Linked DNA regions of Ammoniphilus sp. CFH 90114. The protein of the gene in region 1 interacts with the protein of each later gene in a pairwise test. Links are inferred from orthologs where the notes say so. Each region holds a gene or a part of one and is shown in the gene's direction. Other genes may lie near its edges. The genes, in order: EIZ39_RS02875 and def.

Region 1 (10,291 bases):
AACGAGCTAGTAGACTTCCTCCTACTACACTTTCACTTGGATTTGATCTCACGGAGAAGATTAAAGTTTCGGTACTGTGAAGAAGGGAGAGGTTCATGATGAAATTGCCGAAGGCCGATGATACAGATCGGCAATTAAGTAAACTTTGCCAAGAAGTGGCCAATATATGTTGCAGTGATGAATTTAAGAGACTGCACAAGGAAATGTTTAAGATCTACCGAAAAAACGGATTAACTGATGCCCATAGGGTTGCATTCCAAGATTCATTGTTTACAATGTATCTTGAGCAGCTCCATTCTGAGGCAAGGGAAGAAATTCCCTACCTTTAGGCTATGCATGTGATTATTACTTCACATGTGAAGCAGCGGATTCGTCAACATCGACAAGTGGGAATATCAGTACCTGATATTATCCATCAAGCGAGATCAATACCTGGTACCGTGCCTGTAGCTACTCGTTTTCGAGGTTTTATGGCAAGCAGTGGAAGGGTTTTTGATATGGTGGTGAAGGACATTTCACAAGGAAGATTGGTAATCACGATTATTGGCAAGTAACCTTTGGCTTGGATGACCGACATCACCGACGGTGTATCTCGGCTAATGGGGATTATGATGAAGGAGGTGAAAAGGATGGCATTAACACAAGAACGCAAGCAACAGTTGATCGAAGAATACCGCGTACACGAATCCGATACAGGATCTCCAGAAGTACAGGTAGCTATCCTTACGGAGAAGATTAACTACTTAAACGGACATTTGCGCGAGCACAAGAAAGATCATCATTCTCGCCGTGGTCTTCTTAAGATGGTAGGACAACGTCGTAATTTGTTGACTTACTTGAAGAATTCCGATGTAACTCGTTACCGTGATCTTATCAATAAGTTAGGCTTACGTCGTTAGAGAATAAGCGGGGGCATTCCCCGCTTTTTCTGTTGTCTAGGATAATGTAAAATTATAGAAAAATACTCAAGGGTATCCATCTTTAATTTTTCATTTATAGGAAATAATAGTATAATGACGAAAGATCCAGTTTAAAATGACTATGGAGAAGGGAGGCCTACATATTATGGAGATTTTTTCTTATGATTTAGGTGGTAGGAAGCTTACAGTCGAATACGGAAAAATGGCTAAGCAATCGAATGCGGCTGTATTAGTACGCTATGGAGACACTGCTGTTTTATCCACGGTGACGGCGTCCAGTCAACCATCCACTCTTGATTTTTTTCCCTTAACCGTGAACTACGAAGAACGCTTATATGCGGTAGGAAAAATTCCTGGAGGATTTATAAAAAGGGAAGGAAGACCAAGTGAAAAGGCTATTTTAGCCAGCAGGCTGATTGACCGTCCTATTCGTCCGCTATTTCCAGATGGGTTCCGTAACGAAGTTCAAGTTGTAAACATTGTTATGTCAGTTGACCAAGATTGTTCCTCAGAAATCGCAGCGATGATTGGTACATCTATAGCCTTAAGTATATCTGATGTACCGTTTAACGGGCCGATTGGAGGAGCAGTTGTAGGAAGGATTAATGGAGAGTTCATCCTGAACCCTACGGTTGAGCAACAAAATCAAAGTGATATTCACCTTGTAGTCGCAGGGACGAAAGATGCCATTAATATGGTGGAAGCTGGAGCTCAAGAGGTTCCTGAAGAAGTGATGTTAGAAGCTATCATGTTTGGTCATGACCATATTCGTTCTGTTGTAACGTTTATCGAGGATATCCAATCGAAGGTCGGAAAGCCAAAAATGGAAGTTATTCTTCATGCTGTTGATACAGAAATCGACCAAGCGGTTAGAGAGTATGCACAAGAGCGGCTTGTGGAGGCAGTTCGTATAGAAGAAAAACAAGCAAGGCAAGATGCAATAGACGCAATCAAAGAGGAAACGCTAGAGCACTTTGCTGAGATCTTTCCGGAAGGTTCTAAGAGTATATCAGAAGTGTTGTACACCATTGTTAAGGATGAAGTACGACGTTTAATTACTCATGATAAGGTTAGACCGGATGGACGAGCTATTGATGAGATTCGTCCGATTACAGGTGAAGTGAACTTGTTGTCTCGGACACATGGCTCAGGGTTATTTACGCGTGGACAGACTCAAGCACTGAGTATTTGTACACTAGGAGCACTTGGTGACGTTCAAATCTTGGATGGTCTTGGAATCGAAGAGAGCAAGAGATTCATGCATCATTACAACTTCCCTCCATTTAGTGTAGGTGAAGCACGTCCGCTTCGACCTCCTGGGAGACGTGAAATTGGCCATGGAGCTCTAGGGGAACGCGCGTTGGAGCCTGTTATCCCAACTGAGGAAGAATTTCCTTATACGATTCGATTAGTCTCTGAAGTTCTTGAATCAAACGGATCTACATCCCAAGCTAGTATCTGCGCCAGCACACTAGCCATGATGGATGCTGGAGTACCCATCAAGGCACCGGTTGCAGGGATTGCCATGGGTTTGGTTAAGTCAGGAGACTATGTCACAGTTCTTTCTGATATTCAAGGGATGGAAGATCATCTAGGAGATATGGATTTTAAAGTGGCAGGGACAAGCAATGGAGTTACAGCCCTCCAAATGGATATTAAGATTGATGGTATCGATCGAGCTATACTTGAACAAGCACTTACACAGGCTCGTGTTGGACGCCTACACATTCTCGACCGTATGTTAGAAGCCATCTCCCAACCAAGACAGAGCTTGTCACAATTCGCTCCTAAGATACTAACTATGAAGATTCATCCCGATAAGATCCGTGACGTTATCGGACCAGGTGGTAAGATCATCAATAAGATCATTGAAGAGACCGGTGTCAAGATTGACATCGAACAAGATGGACGCATTTTTATTGCCTCTGTTGATGAAGCCATGAACCAGCGGGCAAAGCAGATTATTGAAGATTTAGTGCGTGAGGTTGCAGTAGGTCAGACGTACTTAGGGACAGTAAAACGAGTCGAAAAGTTCGGGGCTTTCGTTGAAGTGTTCGCAGGTAAGGAAGGTTTGGTGCATATCTCTCAATTGGCTGAAGAAAGAGTGGCTAAGGTAGAGGATGTTGTTTCAGTAGGAGATCAGATCATGGTCAAAGTTATTGAAATCGACAATCAAGGAAGGGTTAACCTTTCACGCAAAGTGCTTCTCAAGGAAGCAAAAGAACAACAAGAAAATCCAACAACCTAGTACAAGGGAAAATATCGGTTTGTTTTAGAAATCGATATTTCCCGAACTAGATATCTTAGTCACATAATGGCATGAAGTTAAGAATATAATACACCATTTCAACATAACTTGTACCATTGGAGAAACGGAATTCAATGGAGGTGGGTGTTATGAAATGGTCAAAAGCACAGGTGCAGCTCTTATTAAGCGGGCTTTTTCTAGTGCTTTTTTTGTTTGCGTTGCAATCGCAGGCAATCGATAGATATGTTTCCTCGGTGAAAGGCATCCCTGTCAATGGCCAGAACAGGGAGGAATGGATGGGGAAGTTACAAGAACTCAAGGCCAAGCATGAAATTGCTCCAATTGACGCGCGAATTGATCCAGTTTGGAAGGCCATTCCAGGATACAACGGTATAACTCTCAATATAGAGAAGTCCTTAGACAAGTTAGAGGATGCTGGTCGATTTGATCATTCACTCGTAGTGTTCGAGGAAGTTGAGCCAAAAGTAAAACTAGCGGACTTAAACCCCTCTCCCATTTATAGAGGGAACCCGGATAAGCCTGTAGTTTCTTTCATGATTAATGTAGCTTGGGGCAACGAATATTTACCCGAAATTTTGAGGACATTAGAAAAATATAATGTAAAATCTACCTTCTTCCTGGATGGTTCTTGGGTAAGCAAGTTTCCAGAGGAAGCCAGAAAGATTAAACAAGCAGGTCATGAGATTGGCAATCATGCCTTTTCTCATCCAGACATGAAAACCATTTCACTCAATAGAATCCGCTTGGAGATTTCAAAGACCAACGAGGTTATTCAAAAGGAACTAGATGTCAAACCAACGTTGTTTGCACCACCTTCTGGATCTTTTGATGAACGCACCGTACAAATGGCTGCACAAGATGGAATGTATACCATACTATGGACATTAGATACAGTAGATTGGCGTAAACCGGCACCATCCGAAATTATCCAAAGACTTACTCCGAAATTAGACAATGGCGGCTTGATTCTCATGCATCCTACAGAATCTTCCATGAAAGCCTTACCTGCATTATTAGAATCAGCTCAGTCTAAAGGACTTAAAGTAGGTACAGTGAGCGAACTAATCTCCTCCGGACGTGTGTATCCTATTGAGGTGAAAAGGTAATTTTGCTATAGTAGATATACTGACTGTCAAGGGGCAGATCTTACCAAGGTAATGACCAGCAATAGAGGACCCCACTGTTTGGGGACGACAAGGAGGCTTCACTCGTGATCGAAAAATACACCCTAGATAATGGGGTACGTGTGATAATTGAAAAAATCCCAACCGTGCGCTCTGTCGCTCTGGGGATTTGGGTTGGAACCGGCTCCCGGAACGAAGAGCCAACGAACAATGGAATTTCCCATTTTATTGAACATATGCTCTTTAAGGGAACGAAGTCCAGATCAGCGAAAGAGATAGCCGAGTCCTTTGACCAAATAGGCGGTCATGTTAACGCCTTTACTTCTAAAGAATACACGTGCTATTATGCCAGAGTATTGGATGATCATGCTCCAATGGCGCTTGATATACTTTCGGATATGTTCTTTAATTCTGTTTTTGACGAGGAAGAGATTAAGAAAGAACGTAAAGTTGTTATTGAAGAGATTAAAATGTACGATGATACACCCGATGATCTTGTTCATGATCTGATCTCTAAGGCCAGTTTTCCTCATCACTCCCTGGGGTACAGCATACTAGGAACTGAGGATGTACTAAATCAGCTTAATCAGGACAAAATCCTTTCTTATATTAATCAACGTTATACACCATCGAATGTGGTTATAACCGTTGCCGGAAATGTAACGGACGGACTATTAATGTCCATTAAAGAACAATTCTCTGCATTCCAGCGTGGAACAGAGGATAACAGCAGGACAATCCCACAGTTTCATGCGGGAATCAAGTTGAAGAAAAAGGATACCGAACAAGCACATCTATGCTTAGCTTTTCCAGGGCTTGAGGTAGGAAATAAGGATATCTACGCACTTATACTAATGAATAATATTCTTGGCGGCAGCATGAGTTCAAGGCTGTTCCAGGAAGTTCGTGAAGAGCGTGGCTTAGCTTACTCTGTGTTCTCTTATCATTCTTCCTTCCAAGATAATGGAATGTTTACGGTATATGCGGGCACAGCTCCGAATCAGCTAGAAGAGGTCTACTCTGTGGTTGTTAATACCCTGCAATCCTTGAAGGCCGATGGAATGACAAAGGAAGAGTTGAAAAAAGGAAAAGAACAGCTCAAAGGTAGTCTAATGTTAAGCTTAGAGAGCACGAATAGCCGAATGAGTCGTCTGGGTAAGAATGAGTTGCTTCTCGGGAAGCATTTGAATCTCGATGAGATCCTTCAAAGAGTAGACAATGTTTCGCTCGGTCATGTAAAGGAAACTATTGATAAAATATTTAATCAACCTATGTCGATTGCGTTAGTTAGTCCTTTCGAGGAATTACCAGCGTCTTTTAATCAGGAACATCTACTAAGATAACGTCATGAAGGGAGGGGAGCTTTTGCAACCTTCTATAGTCACCATACAAATTATGAAGACACCAGGGAATGAGGATATAAGCCTTCCTTCTAAAATGTCAGAATTTGCAGCCGGCTTTGACCTTTATGCTGCAACTAAGGATTCGGTAGCTATTGCCCCGGGTCAACGTGCACTAATCCCTGCCGGTTTTTCTTTGGCTCTACCAGTCAATATGGAGGCTCAGATTAGACCAAGGAGCGGGCTCGCATTGAAGCATGGGATCACCTGTCTGAACTCTCCGGGGACCATCGATGCTGACTACCGTGGAGAAATCGGGGTTATTTTAATTAACCATGGAGAGGATGTATTTAGCATCTCTCGAGGAGATCGGATCGCACAAATGGTCATTCAATACGTTCCATCTGTTGAATGGGAGATCGTTCAGGAACTTCCATCAAGTAATAGAGGTGCTGGTGGATTCGGCCACACTGGAGTTTAATAGTAAAATCTGTAGCTAGTACTTTTGCTTTTAGAGCAGAAGTACTTTTTTTTTTGCTAAGAGCATATCCTTCCACTGCAGGGATCATGAATTCTAAGATGAAAGGAATGGGAAAAGGATGAGATATAGCGAATTTAGTGGGAAAGAAATCATTGATCTCGACAACGGAGAGCGAATGGGAATGCTTGGACATTCCGATTTAGTCATTCATACTGAATCTGGACAAATCGATTCTATTATCCTTCCTGGTACCTCTTTCTTAGGGTGGGGAAAAAAGAAAAATGATTGTGTCATCCCGTGGAATGCCATTCGTAAGATTGGACCAGATATGATTATTGTTGAACTGAGAGAAAGAGGAAGGGCGAAATATTAAATAAATTGTTAAAGTAATTCTATATAAGGATAGTAGCTGAATGGGTGTAACGCTTCCGTGGGCGCTCACATACGATGAGGGTAGAACGCAACGAATTCCGGCAAACGGCTTTGAAAAAATCAATTCGTTTATACTTTTAATGTCAACTTTATTGTAGTAAACTGTTTGAAAGGGGTTATCAGCTTTATGCTCACAGGGATTCACGCTACCTTCATCGGAGGAGATGCTCGCCAACTTGAAGTAATTAAGAAGTTTATCGAGCTGGACGCATCGGTAACCCTCATTGGATTTGATAATCTAGAAAGTAATTTTATTGGAGCCACGAAAAAGGAACTTTCCTTGGACGTACTGCAGGAAACGGATGCTTTAATTCTTCCTATCGTAGGTACAGATGACGAAGGGGTGGTAGAGAGCATCTTCTGTTCAAAGCCGGTTCAATTAACTGACAAACACTTCGAGGTCATGAATAAAAATATGGTCATTTATACAGGTATGGCTAAGCCATTCCTTAGAGACCATAGCCAAGCTTATCAATTGCAACTCGTTGAGATTCTTGATCGGGACGATGTAGCCATATATAACTCCATCCCTACTGTAGAGGGAGCGTTAATGATGGCGATTCAGAATACAGACATCACGATCCATGGGTCTACCTGCATTGTATTGGGCCTTGGAAGGGTAGGAATATCAATGGCAAGGGCTCTGCACGCTTTAGGGGCCCATGTCCGAGTGGGCGCGAGGAAGCCTGAACATCTAGCAAGAATTTACGAAATGGGCTTATCTCCGTTTGAGTTAGATGATCTTGCGGAACAGGTAGACGATGTGGATATTGTCTATAATACGATCCCCAAAATGGTAGTCACTCCGCAAATTATTGCTCGTATGCCCCACCATACCCTTATCATAGATCTCGCTTCTAAGCCTGGTGGAGTAGACTTTCGATATGCTGAAAAAAGAGGAATTAAGGCCTTGTTAGCACCTGGTTTGCCTGGAATTGTTGCGCCGAAGACAGCAGGCCAGATTATTGCTAAGACTCTGTCTAGGCTGGTTTCTGAACAAATGGCAGATCGGGAGGGATCATCATGAAATTAGCAGGAAAAACAATTGGTTTTGGAGTAACGGGCTCTCATTGTACCTTAGAGGAGATAATGCCTCAAATTAAGCGATTAGTTGATGAGGGAGCGAATGTAATTCCCATCATTACACATACGGTGGCAACGACGGATACGTATTTTGGGAATGCCGTGGACTGGAAAAAGCAGTTAGAAGATATCACCGGCAACAAAATTATTTCAACAATTGTGGATGCTGAGCCGCTAGGGCCGAAAAGACCTCTAGATGTCATGGTTATTGCACCGATGACAGGCGGATCAACAAGTAAATTTGCTAATGCTTTAACAGACAGCCCTGTACTAATGGCTGCCAAGGCAACCATGCGTAACCATAGACCGGTGGTATTAGCTATTTCTACAAACGATGGTCTAGGACTAAACATGGCAAACATTGCTAAATTAATGGCTGCGAAGGATATCTATTTTGTTCCATTTGGGCAAGACGCTCCTGAGAAAAAGCCAAAATCATTAGTGGCAAGGATGGAATTAATTAAGGAAACTTGTGAGATGGCTCTTGAGGGCAAGCAGCTGCAGCCAGTGATTGTTGAAAAATTTAAATATATGCACTAGTATATACAATAACCATAGGATAAGGGAGAGAATACAATGGCAAATGCAAAAACTTTTAATGTAGCAGTAGTCGGAGCAACGGGAGCAGTAGGTACACAGATTTTACGTTTGTTGGAAGAACGTAATTTCCCAATTAGTCAGTTGAAGTGTCTCTCCTCTGCAAGATCTGCAGGAGCAACTTTAACCTTTAAGGGACAGGAAATAATCGTAGAAGAAGCTACTCCAGAAAGCTTTGAAGGAATTGATTTTGCCTTGTTCAGCGCTGGAGGAAGCGTAAGTAAAGCCTTAGCACAAGAGGCTGTACAACGCGGGGCTGTAGTTATTGATAATACGAATGCGTTCAGAATGACTCCAGAAGTTCCGCTTGTTGTGCCAGAAGTAAATATGGAAAAAGCGTTCGAACATCAAGGAATCATAGCTAACCCTAATTGCTCTACGATCCAGATGGTGGCAGCTCTTCAGCCGATTAAAGAAAAGTATGGTATTGACCGCATTATTGTTTCCACCTACCAAGCGGTATCAGGTGCTGGTAATCGTGCAATCGGGGATCTTGTAAGCCAGACTCAAGCGGTGTTGGAAGGAAAAGAGGCTAATGGAGAAATCTTACCTGTTGGCTCCTTGCCAAAGAAACATCAAATGGCTTTTAACGTTATCCCTCAAATTGATGTCTTCCAAGAAAATGGCTTTACTCTAGAAGAAATGAAAATGATTAATGAAACAAAAAAGATCTTTGGTGATGAAAACGTAAAGGTTGCTGCAACTTGCGTTCGTGTTCCTGTCTTAAACGGACATTCCGAATCTGTTTATGTTGAAACCAAAGAGGATTTCAACTTAGATGAGATCAAGGAATTATTAGCTCATGCTCCTGGAGTCACGCTAATCGACGACCCTGCTGAACAGGCATACCCGTTAGCTACTGATTCAACTGGGAAACTTGAAGTATTCGTAGGACGTTTAAGAAAAGACGTATCTGAGCCTCGTGGTCTTCATATGTGGATTGTAAGTGACAACCTACTCAAGGGGGCTGCATGGAACGCAGTCCAAATTGCAGAACAAATGGCAGCTAAATTTGAAAATTAACATAATGGATGTCCCTTTGGTTAGGTCTCAATTAAGCAATGATCTACAAGGGAGCAATGTGAAGAATGAAAATATTAGTTCAGAAATTCGGAGGTTCTTCCCTATCTTCACCTGAAGATAGGGAAGAAGCTATTAATCATATTTGTTTAGCATTGGATGAAGGGTATTCAGTTTGCGTTGTCGTTTCAGCTATGGGACGTAAGGGTCAACCCTACGCAACGGATACCCTGATCGAATTGATTCGTTCGAACGGTTCTACCTTGCAGAAGAGGGATTGGGACTTACTTCTTCATTGTGGAGAAGTAATCTCCGCCACAACTCTAGCTAGTATGCTTAATAGCAGAGACATATCTGCAACTGTTTTAACCGGTGGGCAAGCAGGGATTATTACAGACAATGAGTTTGGTAATGCCCAGATTCAAAAAATGGATGGAACGAGAATTAAAAAAGAATTATCGAACCATCGTGTTGTCATCGTGACAGGATTTCAAGGAAGAACAGAAGATTGGGAGGTCACGACTCTAGGGAGAGGTGGGAGCGATACGACAGCCACAGCCTTAGGAGTTGCTTTAAGGGCAGAATGCGTGGATATATTTACAGATGTGAGCGGGGTTATGACAGCCGATCCTCGCATTGTAGAGGACGCTCAACAATTAAATGCAGTGACTTATACGGAAATAGCGAACATGGCTTACCAGGGGGCAAAAGTTATTCACCCAAGAGCTGTAGAGATGGCAATGCAAGGGAATATTCCAATTCGTGTTCGCTCTACATTTAGTAGTGATGCAGGAACTCTGGTAGCTAACCGTTCCGAACTTCAAAAGAGATCCGATCAAACAGTGGAAAGAACCATTACGGGTATTGCTCACATTTCCAATATTACGCAGATAAAAGTGTTAGCAAGGGACGGACAGTACGATTTACAGTTAAGTGTATTTAAGGCAATGGCTGAACATGGAATAAGCGTTGACTTCATAAACGTAAACCCTATTGGAGTAGCCTATACTGTGAGGGATGAAGTT
Region 2 (10,287 bases), 120 kb from region 1 along the record:
ATGTTGCCTTACAGAGGGCAACATCGCACCAGGCGATTGCGTTGTTTGGAAGTGCTACACCTGCTATGGAAACCTTCTATATGGCCTCGAATGGTCAGGTTGGCCTACTATCCATGCCTAATCGAGTAGGTAGTCGCCCCCTCCCGGCTGTGGAAATTGTAGATATGCGAGAGGAACTTCGTGATGGCAATCGGACGATGTTTAGCCGTGCCTTATCGAATGCGATAACGGAACGCCTAGGGCGCGAGGAGCAGATGGTCCTATTCTTAAATCGAAGAGGGTTCTCTACTTTTGTAATGTGTCGTTCCTGTGGTCATTCTCTGCAATGCCCGCACTGTGATATCTCCTTGACGTATCATCGAACCAATCAGACAGCTAGATGTCATTATTGTGGTTATGCTGAGCGAGAGCCTGAACAATGTCCGGAATGTGGAAGCAGCCATATTCGTTACTTCGGCACAGGTACGCAAAAAGTGGAAGAAGAATTGAGCAAGCATTTTCCAGGAATTCGTGTGATTCGGATGGATGTGGACACCACCTCTCAAAAGGGATCCCATGAAAAGCTATTAACGATGTTTCGCCAGGGGCAAGGGGATGTTTTATTAGGTACACAAATGATTGCAAAAGGTTTGGATTTCCCCAAGGTAACCCTCGTAGGGGTTATCGCCGCGGATACAATTCTTGGAATGCCAGACTTTCGTGCAGCGGAGAGGACCTATCAGCTACTAACCCAAGTGGGAGGGAGAGCAGGAAGGCATCAGCTTCCTGGCGAAGTTGTGATTCAAACCTACACACCTGAACACTATAGTATTGAGTTAGCGAAGTCGCAGAAGTTCGAAAGCTTCTTCTCTATGGAGTTGAAGCATAGATTTGAAAAGGGATACCCGCCTTATTTTAAGCTAATTCTATTTACCTTTACATCTGCTAATGTTCCACTCGCTGTGAAGAGTGCAGACGAATGGGTAAAGAAACTTCGACACATACTTCCAACTAGTGTTTACTTACTAGGTCCTGTGGCTTCCCCTATTCCACGGATCAAAGATAGATATCGATTTCAATGCATGTTAAAATATAGGGATGAACCGGAAGTATTACCCTTTATCAAAGAGATGGCTGAATCCTTCGCAAGTAAACATAAACCGGAAGACATTCAACTTACTGTTGATGTTGATCCGCAGATGCTTATGTGAGGTATTAATAAGGAGGTCCATGAGACTATGGGAATTCGAATGATTGTTAAACATCCTGACCCCCTGTTGCGGGAAAAATGTGTAGAAGTAAAAAATTTTAATGCCAATCTTCACAAGCTATTGGATGATATGGCCCAAACGATGTATGACGCAGATGGGGTTGGTCTTGCAGCTCCACAGGTGGGGATTCTAAAACGCGTGATCGTTATGGACTGTGGGGATGGACTGATTGAAATGATCAATCCCGAAATTATTGAACGTGATGGGGAGCAGCTTGGACCAGAAGGGTGTTTAAGTATTCCTGGTGCTATGGGAGACGTTCTTCGTGCTATGCGCGTAAAAGCGAAAGGCTTCGATCGTCACGGTAACCCGATTGAGGTTGAAGGAGAAGAGCTCTTAGCCCGCTGCATTCAGCACGAAATCGATCATTTGAATGGTGTGCTATTCCTTGACTTAGCGGAGAATATGTACGAGAGGGATCCAAACGAACCCGATCGCGGATAAAAAGAGAAACTGGCGTGCTGCCAGTTTCTTTCGATTGTGCACCAAAATTTGAAAGGAGATCGCCCCATCATGAACATTATTTTTATGGGTACACCGGATTTTGCCGTACCTTGTCTCGAAAAACTAGTTCAGGCCGGATATCAAGTGATAGAAGTAGTCACTCAACCCGATCGACCAAAAGGCAGGAAGAAGGAATTAACTCCTCCTCCTGTTAAAGAGGCCGCGTTAAAGCTTAATATCCCAGTCTTTCAACCAGAAAAGCTGAAAGAAACAGAAGCAGTACAGCATATCGTTTCGCTTAAACCCGATCTCATTGTTACGGCCGCCTATGGTCAGATTCTACCAAAAGTAATTATTGACTTGCCCAAGTGGGGTTGTATTAATGTACATGCCTCCCTTTTACCTAAATACCGAGGGGGAGCACCGATACATAAGGCGATAGTGGATGGGGAGATAGAGTCAGGGGTAACCATCATGTATATGGTGGAGAAATTGGATGCAGGGGATATTCTAACCCAGGTTAAGGTACCTATTGAACAAGCTGATAATGTGGGTACTCTTCACGATAAGCTTTCTAGTGCAGGATCAGACTTGTTGCTTGATACGATTCCCTTATTGCAAGAAGGAAAGATTATCCCAAGAAAACAAGAAGAAGAACTGGTCACTTATGCTTGGAATATTCGTCGTGAAGATGAAAAAATTGATTGGAATAAACCTGCAAGGGAAATCTATAACCAAATTCGCGGATTAAATCCATGGCCTGTTGCTTATACCCAGCTTGAAGAACAAGTGTTTAAAATTTGGTGGGCAGAAGTGATAGATGAGCAGAGTGAAAACATATCCCCTGGTACCATCGTCAGTTGGGAAGCCGAAGGGATAGATGTTGCTTGTGGACGAGGAATTCTTCGATTAAAAGATGTTCAGCCATCTGGTAAGAGAAAGATGAGTGTATCTGATTATGTTCGAGGAATGGGAAAGCATTATCAACCAGAGATGAAATTCTGCTAACGAAGGAGTGCTGGAGATATGGCGCAAAAAACGATTGCATCAGCACGTTCCCTTGCGCTTCAGGTATTAACCGAAGTGCAAGAACAGAAGGCTTTTAGCAATTTACAATTGAATGCGGCGCTCAGAAGAGTAAGCCTCGATCGCCGCGATGCGGGGCTTGCAACAGAGCTAGTATACGGTACACTTTCTAGACTCAATACCCTGGATTGGATATTAGGCAAACTTATCAACAAACCCTTAGGCAAGTTAGAGACGTGGGTAATCAATCTTCTTCGTCTATCCTTGTATCAATTACATTATCTTGACAAGATCCCAGAGAGAGCCGTTGTCCATGAAGCCGTCGAACTAGCTAAACAGCAGGGGCACAAGGGGACTGTCGGACTTGTAAATGGAGTTCTGCGCAACTACGAGAGAAGGAAGCAAGATTGGGTCATCCCAGAACAATGGCCTAAATTTAAGAAAATTGCTTTAGAGCATTCACACCCGGAGTGGCTGGTTAAACGTTGGCTCAGCTATTATGGTGAAAAAGAAACCATTGGAATGTGTGAAGTGAATAATCAGCCACCTTCCATTAGTATCCGTGTTAACAGGCTAAAGGCTTCGAAGGAACAGGTGGCCGGGATGATTCAAGAAGAATTTGAAGGTGCGGAATGTATCTCTTCTAAATTTGGCATGGATGGCTTCCTCCTTCGGCAAGTAGGGAACATAGCTTACTCTCAGGCTTATCAACAGGGGCTGTGCACGATTCAAGATGAAAGTTCCATGTTAGTGGCTATCGCCGTAGCTCCTGAACCGGGTATGAGTATAATGGATACCTGTGCTGCTCCAGGTGGAAAAACCACTCATATGGCTGAGTTGATGAACAACTCAGGGCATATTCTTGCACTAGATATTCATGAGCATAAAATAAAACTTATAACAAGTCAGGCTGAACGCCTAGGTATAGACATCATTCAAACCAAACAAGCCGACGCTCGTGAACTGCCAGATAATCTTTATAATGGGTTGTTCGATAGGATCCTAGTGGATGCCCCGTGTTCCGGCTTTGGTGTTATTCGCAGGAAGCCTGATCTCAAATGGCAAAAACGCCCTCAAGATATAGAAGAAATCGCAAAGGTGCAGCTCTCAATCTTGAAGCAAGCAGCTAAATGGCTTAAACCAGGCGGTTACTTGGTTTATAGCACCTGTACAGTAGATCCAGAGGAAAACAGCAGACTAGTCCATCGATTTCTAGAAGAGGAACCATCTTTATCGCTTGATTCCAGTTTGGTAGATATAATGCCATCTGTATTACGTCCTTATTTCCACAAAACAGGAAGTTATGTCCAATTACTACCGCATCAATTTGGCAGTGATGGTTTTTTTATTTCCCGCATCAAGCGCCATTCTTAGTGTTTTCTAGGTTCGTATGTTAAAATGAGACGAAAGCAATTGATGAAATATGGCAAAGCTAGATAAAAAAGAAAGAAATGGTGATATTCAATTGAAACCATTAATTTATGATCTACGACTTGAAAAATTGCAGGCTTGGCTAGAAGCCAATGGTGAGAAAGCGTTCCGGGCTGGTCAGATATTTGATTGGCTTTATGTCAAGAGAGTGGACAGCTTTGAGGATATGAGTAATTTATCGAAGGCGTTGCGAGATAAGTTGCAGGCTTCGTTTCACTTAGCAGGTCTAAAAGAAATAACACGACAAGAGTCTGCAGATGGAACGATTAAGATATTGTTTTCATTGCACGACGGTCATGCTATTGAAACTGTGGTGATGAGACATAACTACGGAAATAGTATTTGTGTTACAACTCAGGTAGGATGTCGGATTGGTTGTACTTTTTGCGCCTCTACCCTAGGAGGACTAAAGAGAAATCTTACTTCCGGTGAAATCGTTTCACAAGTACTCATGGCTCAGAAGGTGCTCGATCAAGAAGAACAGAGGGCAAGTCATATCGTTGTAATGGGCATCGGGGAACCTTTTGAGAACTTTGAAGCGCTACTTGATTTTCTCTATGTAGTTAATCATGACAAGGGCTTGAATATCGGACAACGTCATATTACCGTGTCAACGAGTGGTATCGTTCCAAAGATATATGAATGGGCAGATGATATGAATCAGTTTAACTTAGCCATCTCCCTCCATGCCCCGAATACGGAGATCCGCTCTCGCCTCATGCCAGTTAATCGAAGATTTCCCTTGTCTGACTTGATGGATGCATGTAGGTATTATGTGAATAAGACGGGACGTAGGATTACTTTTGAATATGGTCTGTTTGGTGGAGTCAATGACCAAGTGGAACACGCCCAAGAGCTTGCTACCTTAATCAGCGGCATTAACTGTCACATCAATCTTATTCCTGTCAACTATGTACCGGAGCGGGATTATGTGCGGACTCCTCGTGATGATATTTTTGCTTTCCAACGGACGCTTCAGAAACGAGGCATTAATGCCACGATTCGTCGGGAACATGGAAGTGATATTGCAGCGGCTTGTGGTCAATTAAGAGCCCAACATGCAAAAAATCAAAAGGAATCAGCAGAAGTACCTAAAGTGGAACAGGCAGAGGAATTGACGAGGTGAAACCGAATGCAAGCAGCCTACAAAACACATATTGGCTGTGTTAGAGCCTTTAATGAGGATACTGGTGCGGTTGTCATAGTAGAAAATGGATACTTGGTCGCCATTGTCGCCGACGGAATGGGTGGACATCAAGCAGGGGATGTAGCTAGCCTTATGGCCGTAGACATCGTGAAGATGGAGCTTTCGGACTTGCCTAAGAATATGGGTCCGGAAGAAGCTATTGATCGCTTAGACCGCGCGATTCTTAAAGCGAATGACGCAATATACAGCTATTCCAAAAGCCACGATGACTGCCATGGTATGGGGACCACGGTAGCAGCTTGTCTAGTGAATAAGGAATGGCTTGTAGTCGGCCATATTGGGGATAGTCGAATTTATCGCATTTCTGGGGAACAGATTACTCAATTGACGGAAGATCATTCTTTGGTTAATGAACTTTTAAAAAACGGTCAAATCTCTAAAGAAGAGGCAGCCACCCATCCTCAAAAAAATATCTTGATCCGAGCTCTTGGAACGGATCATGATGTGGATGTAGAGCTCAAGGCATTGGAGTGGGAGCCGGGAGATCGTCTACTTCTTTGTTCCGATGGTTTGTCTAATAAGATATCCCCTCAAGGTATTCTGGATATCGTTAAGCGTGTCAACACACCAGAGGAAGCGGTCGAGGAACTGGTCGAGGAAGCCTTGCGTGCCGGTGGAGAAGACAACATCACGGCCATCGTCGTTGCTGATAAGGATAATCCTCCTTCTGAAGGAAGTGAGGTGTCTGGATGATCGGAAAGCGCCTTGGCGGTCGGTACGAAGTAGAACAGAGAATCGGCGGCGGGGGTATGGCTGTCGTTTACAAGGCTCATGATAATCTTCTTAATCGTACGGTGGCCCTCAAGATCTTGAGATCCCAGTTTGGACATGATGATGATTTTATTGGCAGGTTTCGTCGAGAAGCTCAAGCAGCGGCTAGTCTTTCCCATCCCAATGTGGTGAATGTTTATGATGTGGGGGAAGAAGACGACATCCAATACATTGTCATGGAGTATATTGAAGGGTTAACTCTGAAAGAACTCATTATCCAAAAAGGAAAACTAGATGTTGAACAAGCCGTACATATCGCTATTCAGATATGTGATGCGCTAGAGCATGCCCATCACAACCATATCATTCACCGAGATATTAAGCCTCACAATATTTTGATTGGTTCTAGGGGAAGGGTTAAAGTAACGGACTTTGGTATTGCTCGTGCTGTCACTTCTGCTACGATCACCCATACGGGCTCCGTCATTGGTTCTGTTCATTATTTTTCTCCAGAACAGGCGAGAGGTGGCATTAGTGGAGAGAAGTCAGACCTTTATTCCTTAGGTATTGTGCTGTATGAGATGGTGACAGGACAAGTGCCGTTTTCTGGTGATTCTCCGATAAGCGTTGCACTTAAGCACCTCCAAGAAAACATTATTCCACCGCGGGAGTTGAATCCTGATATCCCTCAGAGTCTGGAAAATGTAATGCTAAGAGCTTTAGTGAAGGATCCTCTTCATCGTTATCAATCGGCTAAGGAGATGCAGAGAGATCTACGCACTTGCCTAAATCCGGAACGATTGAATGAACCACCCTTAGTTATAGAACATGACGATGATGAATCTACGCGGGTTATTCCAGCGATTACGCCAGAAATGATGAAACAAATGGAAGGCAAGGAGCTGTTTGATGAAGACGATCACAGAAACAGTCATCGTCGTGAAGGGGAAAAGGAAAAGAAACCTCGTAAATGGGTGAAATCTATTGCCTGGATCAGCTTTTTATCTGCTTTCTTCATCGCTGCTCTATATGGGTTTAATTTTCTAATAGGTATCTTTTATGTACCTGAAGTTGTCACGCCCAGGGTAGAAGGGATGTATTTAGAAGAAGCGGTAAAAGTTCTGAAGCAAAAGGACCTTGGCTACGTTATTCAAGAACGATTTAACGATGAAGTACCAAGGGATATGGTGATTAGACAGACCCCTCCGCCTAGTATGAGGGTCAAACAAAAATCAGAGATCACGTTATTTGTAAGCAAGGGACAACAGCAAATTTCGATGCCAGATTTAGTAGGGTTACCTGAACGCCACATTGAACTGCAGCTTGAGAAATTTTCCAAAGTGAATATTGAGCGCAAGCCGAGTAATGAATATGCAACAGGGATCGTAATGGCACAGGAACCAGGAGCTGGAGAAATGGTAACTCCTTCTCAAACCAATGTACTCATATCTATAAGTTCCGGTAAAGAAACGGTCCTTATGCCTGAGTTAATTGGACTCACATTAGAACAGGCAGAATCGGTGCTGGTTAAGAATGGTTTAAAAAAAGGCAAGGTGAAACTCGAGCCTAGCTATGTGAAAAAAGGGATTGTATTTAGGCAGTACCCTTTTCAGCCAGGAAGTCAAGCGTCTCCCGGTGCCGAAATCGAACTTGCGGTGAGTAGTGGATTCCCAACGGATGCTAAGACGGTTTCTGAGCCTGTTCTGGTACTCTTGGGAGATCACCCTGCTGCTGATATATTAATCCTGGTGACGGATGCAAGAGGGAAGGATATTGAATTGGTAAGAAGAACGATTCGTCAATCTGATACGTTTGATGTAGAGGTTGTTCTGTCACCCTCCCAAGATGCTACGATCACTATTTATAAAGACGGGAGTCTACTGGAAAAACGGAATATCCAATATGCGGATGTTCCTTGATGCACAGGAGGAAGGGCATGCCTGAAGGTAGGATTATTAAGGCATTAAGCGGCTATTATTACGTTTTGGATGGACAATCGATTTGGCAGTGCAGGGCTCGCGGCTTATTTAAGAAAAAGGGAATTACACCGTTAGTTGGCGATTGGGTGGAATATGATCAGGAAAGCAACGAGGAAGGATATATTCAATCTGTTGGAGAACGTACCACCGAACTGGTTCGTCCTCCAATAGCCAATGTGGATCAGGCTGTTTTGGTTTTTTCCCTAGCTCAACCTGCTATGAGTCATTTGTTATTGGATAAGTTCTTAGTGCATACGGAATCAGCAGGAGTTAGGTCCATTATTTGTCTTTCTAAGGCTGATCTTGCGGAAGATGAAATTGATGAGATTGAACAGTTATACCAGAGGATTGGATATGAAGTATTGGTGACGAGTAAGTACTCTGATCAAGGAATAGCGAAGCTAAGAGAAATGCTTCAAGGACATATTACGGTATTGGCTGGACAATCTGGTGTAGGAAAATCTACTCTATTGAACGCCTTGTTCCCTGGTTCCAACCTGCAAACAGGGGAAGTAAGTGAGCGGTTAAGAAGAGGAAAGCATACGACTAGACATGTAGAGTTAATTCCTGTGGAAGGAGGCTTCGTAGCAGATACTCCAGGTTTTAGCCAACTAGATTTCTTTGAAATCGAACCAGTTGATTTGAGCTATTATTACCTTGAGATGAAGCCTTATATTCCAGATTGCAAATTTCGAGGATGTACCCATCTAAGCGAACCTAAATGTGCGGTTAGGGAGGCACTCGAACTTGGGATGATCGCACCATCTCGCTACGAAAGCTATAAGCAATTCATTCAAGAAATCAAAGATAAAAAGCGGAGGTATTGAAAAATGATGGAACGACCAATTAAGATTGCCCCTTCCATTTTATCCGCTGACTTTGCTAAATTAGGAGAGGAAATTCGGGAGGTAGAAGCAGGAGGAGCAGACTACATTCATGTGGATGTGATGGATGGTCACTTTGTTCCTAATATTACGATAGGACCGCTAGTGGTACAAGCCATACGCCCTGTTACCAATCTGCCTTTAGATGTACATTTAATGATTGAAAGTCCCGATCGCTATATTCCTGAGTTCGCAAAGCAAGGCGCAGATATCATTACGGTTCACCAGGAAGCATGTACACATCTTCACCGCACCATTCATTTGATAAAGGATTATGGAGTAAAAGCAGGTGTTGTGCTTAATCCAGCTACTCCAATTGTGACCATCGAGTCTATACTTGAGGATCTCGATATGGTACTTCTGATGACGGTTAATCCAGGTTTTGGCGGACAAAAGTTTATTTCAAGTGTCCTCTCAAAGATCAAACAACTTCGTCAACAACTGGATGAGCGGGGACTTTACCATGTAGAGATCGAGGTGGATGGCGGAATCCAGGCAGAAACCGCTCGTTTAGCTGTAGAGGCAGGAGCGAATGTGCTAGTAGCTGGAAATGCCATCTATGGGCAAAAGGATCGCCGAGCTGCAATCCAAGCCATAAGAGGTTAAAAAAAACCCGTATCCCTTGTTAATTAATAGGGAACGGGTCTTTTTTAGGCTTTAAGAGGTTCTTTTTGCCAGAAGCCTTCATAAATTTCTGTTTTCTCTTCCTCATCTAACATCCGGAATCCGTGGGTTTCGAAGAAATGGCGCAGGTCGTTTTCTATATTATTCGCATAGATTGGTTTTTGAAGCAAATAGGATTCATATTTCAAAAACTCTAAGCAGCGAGTAGCATCAGGTAGAGCTTTGGGCAAAACATTCAATTCCGAGAGATCAATGTGACGATGATAGACTTGATAGTGTAACTCAAAATGATCATTGACGACGGTTACTAAACCATCTTTATTCGATGTGTATTGGCCCTGAATGGTTTTAATGAATTGCTTTATACGGCTTTTTTGAAAATATTGAGGAAAAATGACCATGTTTGAACGATGAATGGGTGGGGGGGTAAAGATTCCCGCTTGTCCCATGTTGAACCCTCCTTTATCCTTTAGTGCCTCTACGTTTGGAGGCTTGTAAGATACAAGCTCTTACTGTTAAGTTATGTGAGCACGTACCAGAATAGAACCGATAAATAGAAGCTAGATTATCTGGAAGGGTTACCTAATATTTTAGGAACATTTCTTGGTGAGTAGTGAATATACTTTACTAAATGTTAATGTTCATCAATCCGTTTGGGAGTCCACCCGGGGGTCATAAGATTCTTGATGAGGAATGGCTGACGTACGGTGAGTGAATTTTATAGGAGGTAA

What was found.
Region 2: the proteins of EIZ39_RS02875 (region 1) and def interact in binary tests that used the Escherichia coli proteins (3 or more experiments, as listed by UniProt). The link is inferred for Ammoniphilus sp. CFH 90114 from one-to-one orthologs.

The regions. Positions count from the first base shown.
Region 1 is NZ_SDLI01000001.1:536,833-547,123, forward strand. The notes cover bases 7,289-10,247. They hold EIZ39_RS02875 (aspartate-semialdehyde dehydrogenase), read left to right. Parts: upstream 7,289-8,225; coding sequence 8,226-9,269; downstream 9,270-10,247. Other genes in these bases: dpsA (dipicolinate synthase subunit DpsA), read left to right, coding at 7,289-7,593; EIZ39_RS02870 (dipicolinate synthase subunit B), read left to right, coding at 7,590-8,189; dapG (aspartate kinase), read left to right, coding at 9,335-10,247. Also shown: EIZ39_RS02825 (hypothetical protein), read left to right, coding at 96-329; EIZ39_RS02830 (hypothetical protein), read left to right, coding at 333-554; rpsO (30S ribosomal protein S15), read left to right, coding at 630-899; pnp (polyribonucleotide nucleotidyltransferase), read left to right, coding at 1,066-3,168; EIZ39_RS02845 (polysaccharide deacetylase family protein), read left to right, coding at 3,318-4,295; EIZ39_RS02850 (M16 family metallopeptidase), read left to right, coding at 4,400-5,656; dut (dUTP diphosphatase), read left to right, coding at 5,661-6,134; EIZ39_RS02860 (YlmC/YmxH family sporulation protein), read left to right, coding at 6,253-6,507; more of dpsA, read left to right, coding at 6,694-7,288; more of dapG, read left to right, coding at 10,248-10,291.
Region 2 is NZ_SDLI01000001.1:422,034-432,320, forward strand. Bases 1-2,955 are described here. They hold def (peptide deformylase), read left to right. Parts: upstream 1-1,217; coding sequence 1,218-1,694; downstream 1,695-2,955. Other genes in these bases: priA (primosomal protein N'), read left to right, coding at 1-1,190; fmt (methionyl-tRNA formyltransferase), read left to right, coding at 1,764-2,702; rsmB (16S rRNA (cytosine(967)-C(5))-methyltransferase RsmB), read left to right, coding at 2,721-2,955. Outside these bases: more of rsmB, read left to right, coding at 2,956-4,094; dual-specificity RNA methyltransferase RlmN, read left to right, coding at 4,144-5,277; EIZ39_RS02250 (Stp1/IreP family PP2C-type Ser/Thr phosphatase), read left to right, coding at 5,284-6,051; pknB (Stk1 family PASTA domain-containing Ser/Thr kinase), read left to right, coding at 6,048-7,988; rsgA (ribosome small subunit-dependent GTPase A), read left to right, coding at 8,006-8,875; rpe (ribulose-phosphate 3-epimerase), read left to right, coding at 8,882-9,538; EIZ39_RS02270 (hypothetical protein), read right to left, coding at 9,583-10,005. UniProt on the Escherichia coli protein: Removes the formyl group from the N-terminal Met of newly synthesized proteins. Requires at least a dipeptide for an efficient rate of reaction. N-terminal L-methionine is a prerequisite for activity but the enzyme has broad specificity at other positions.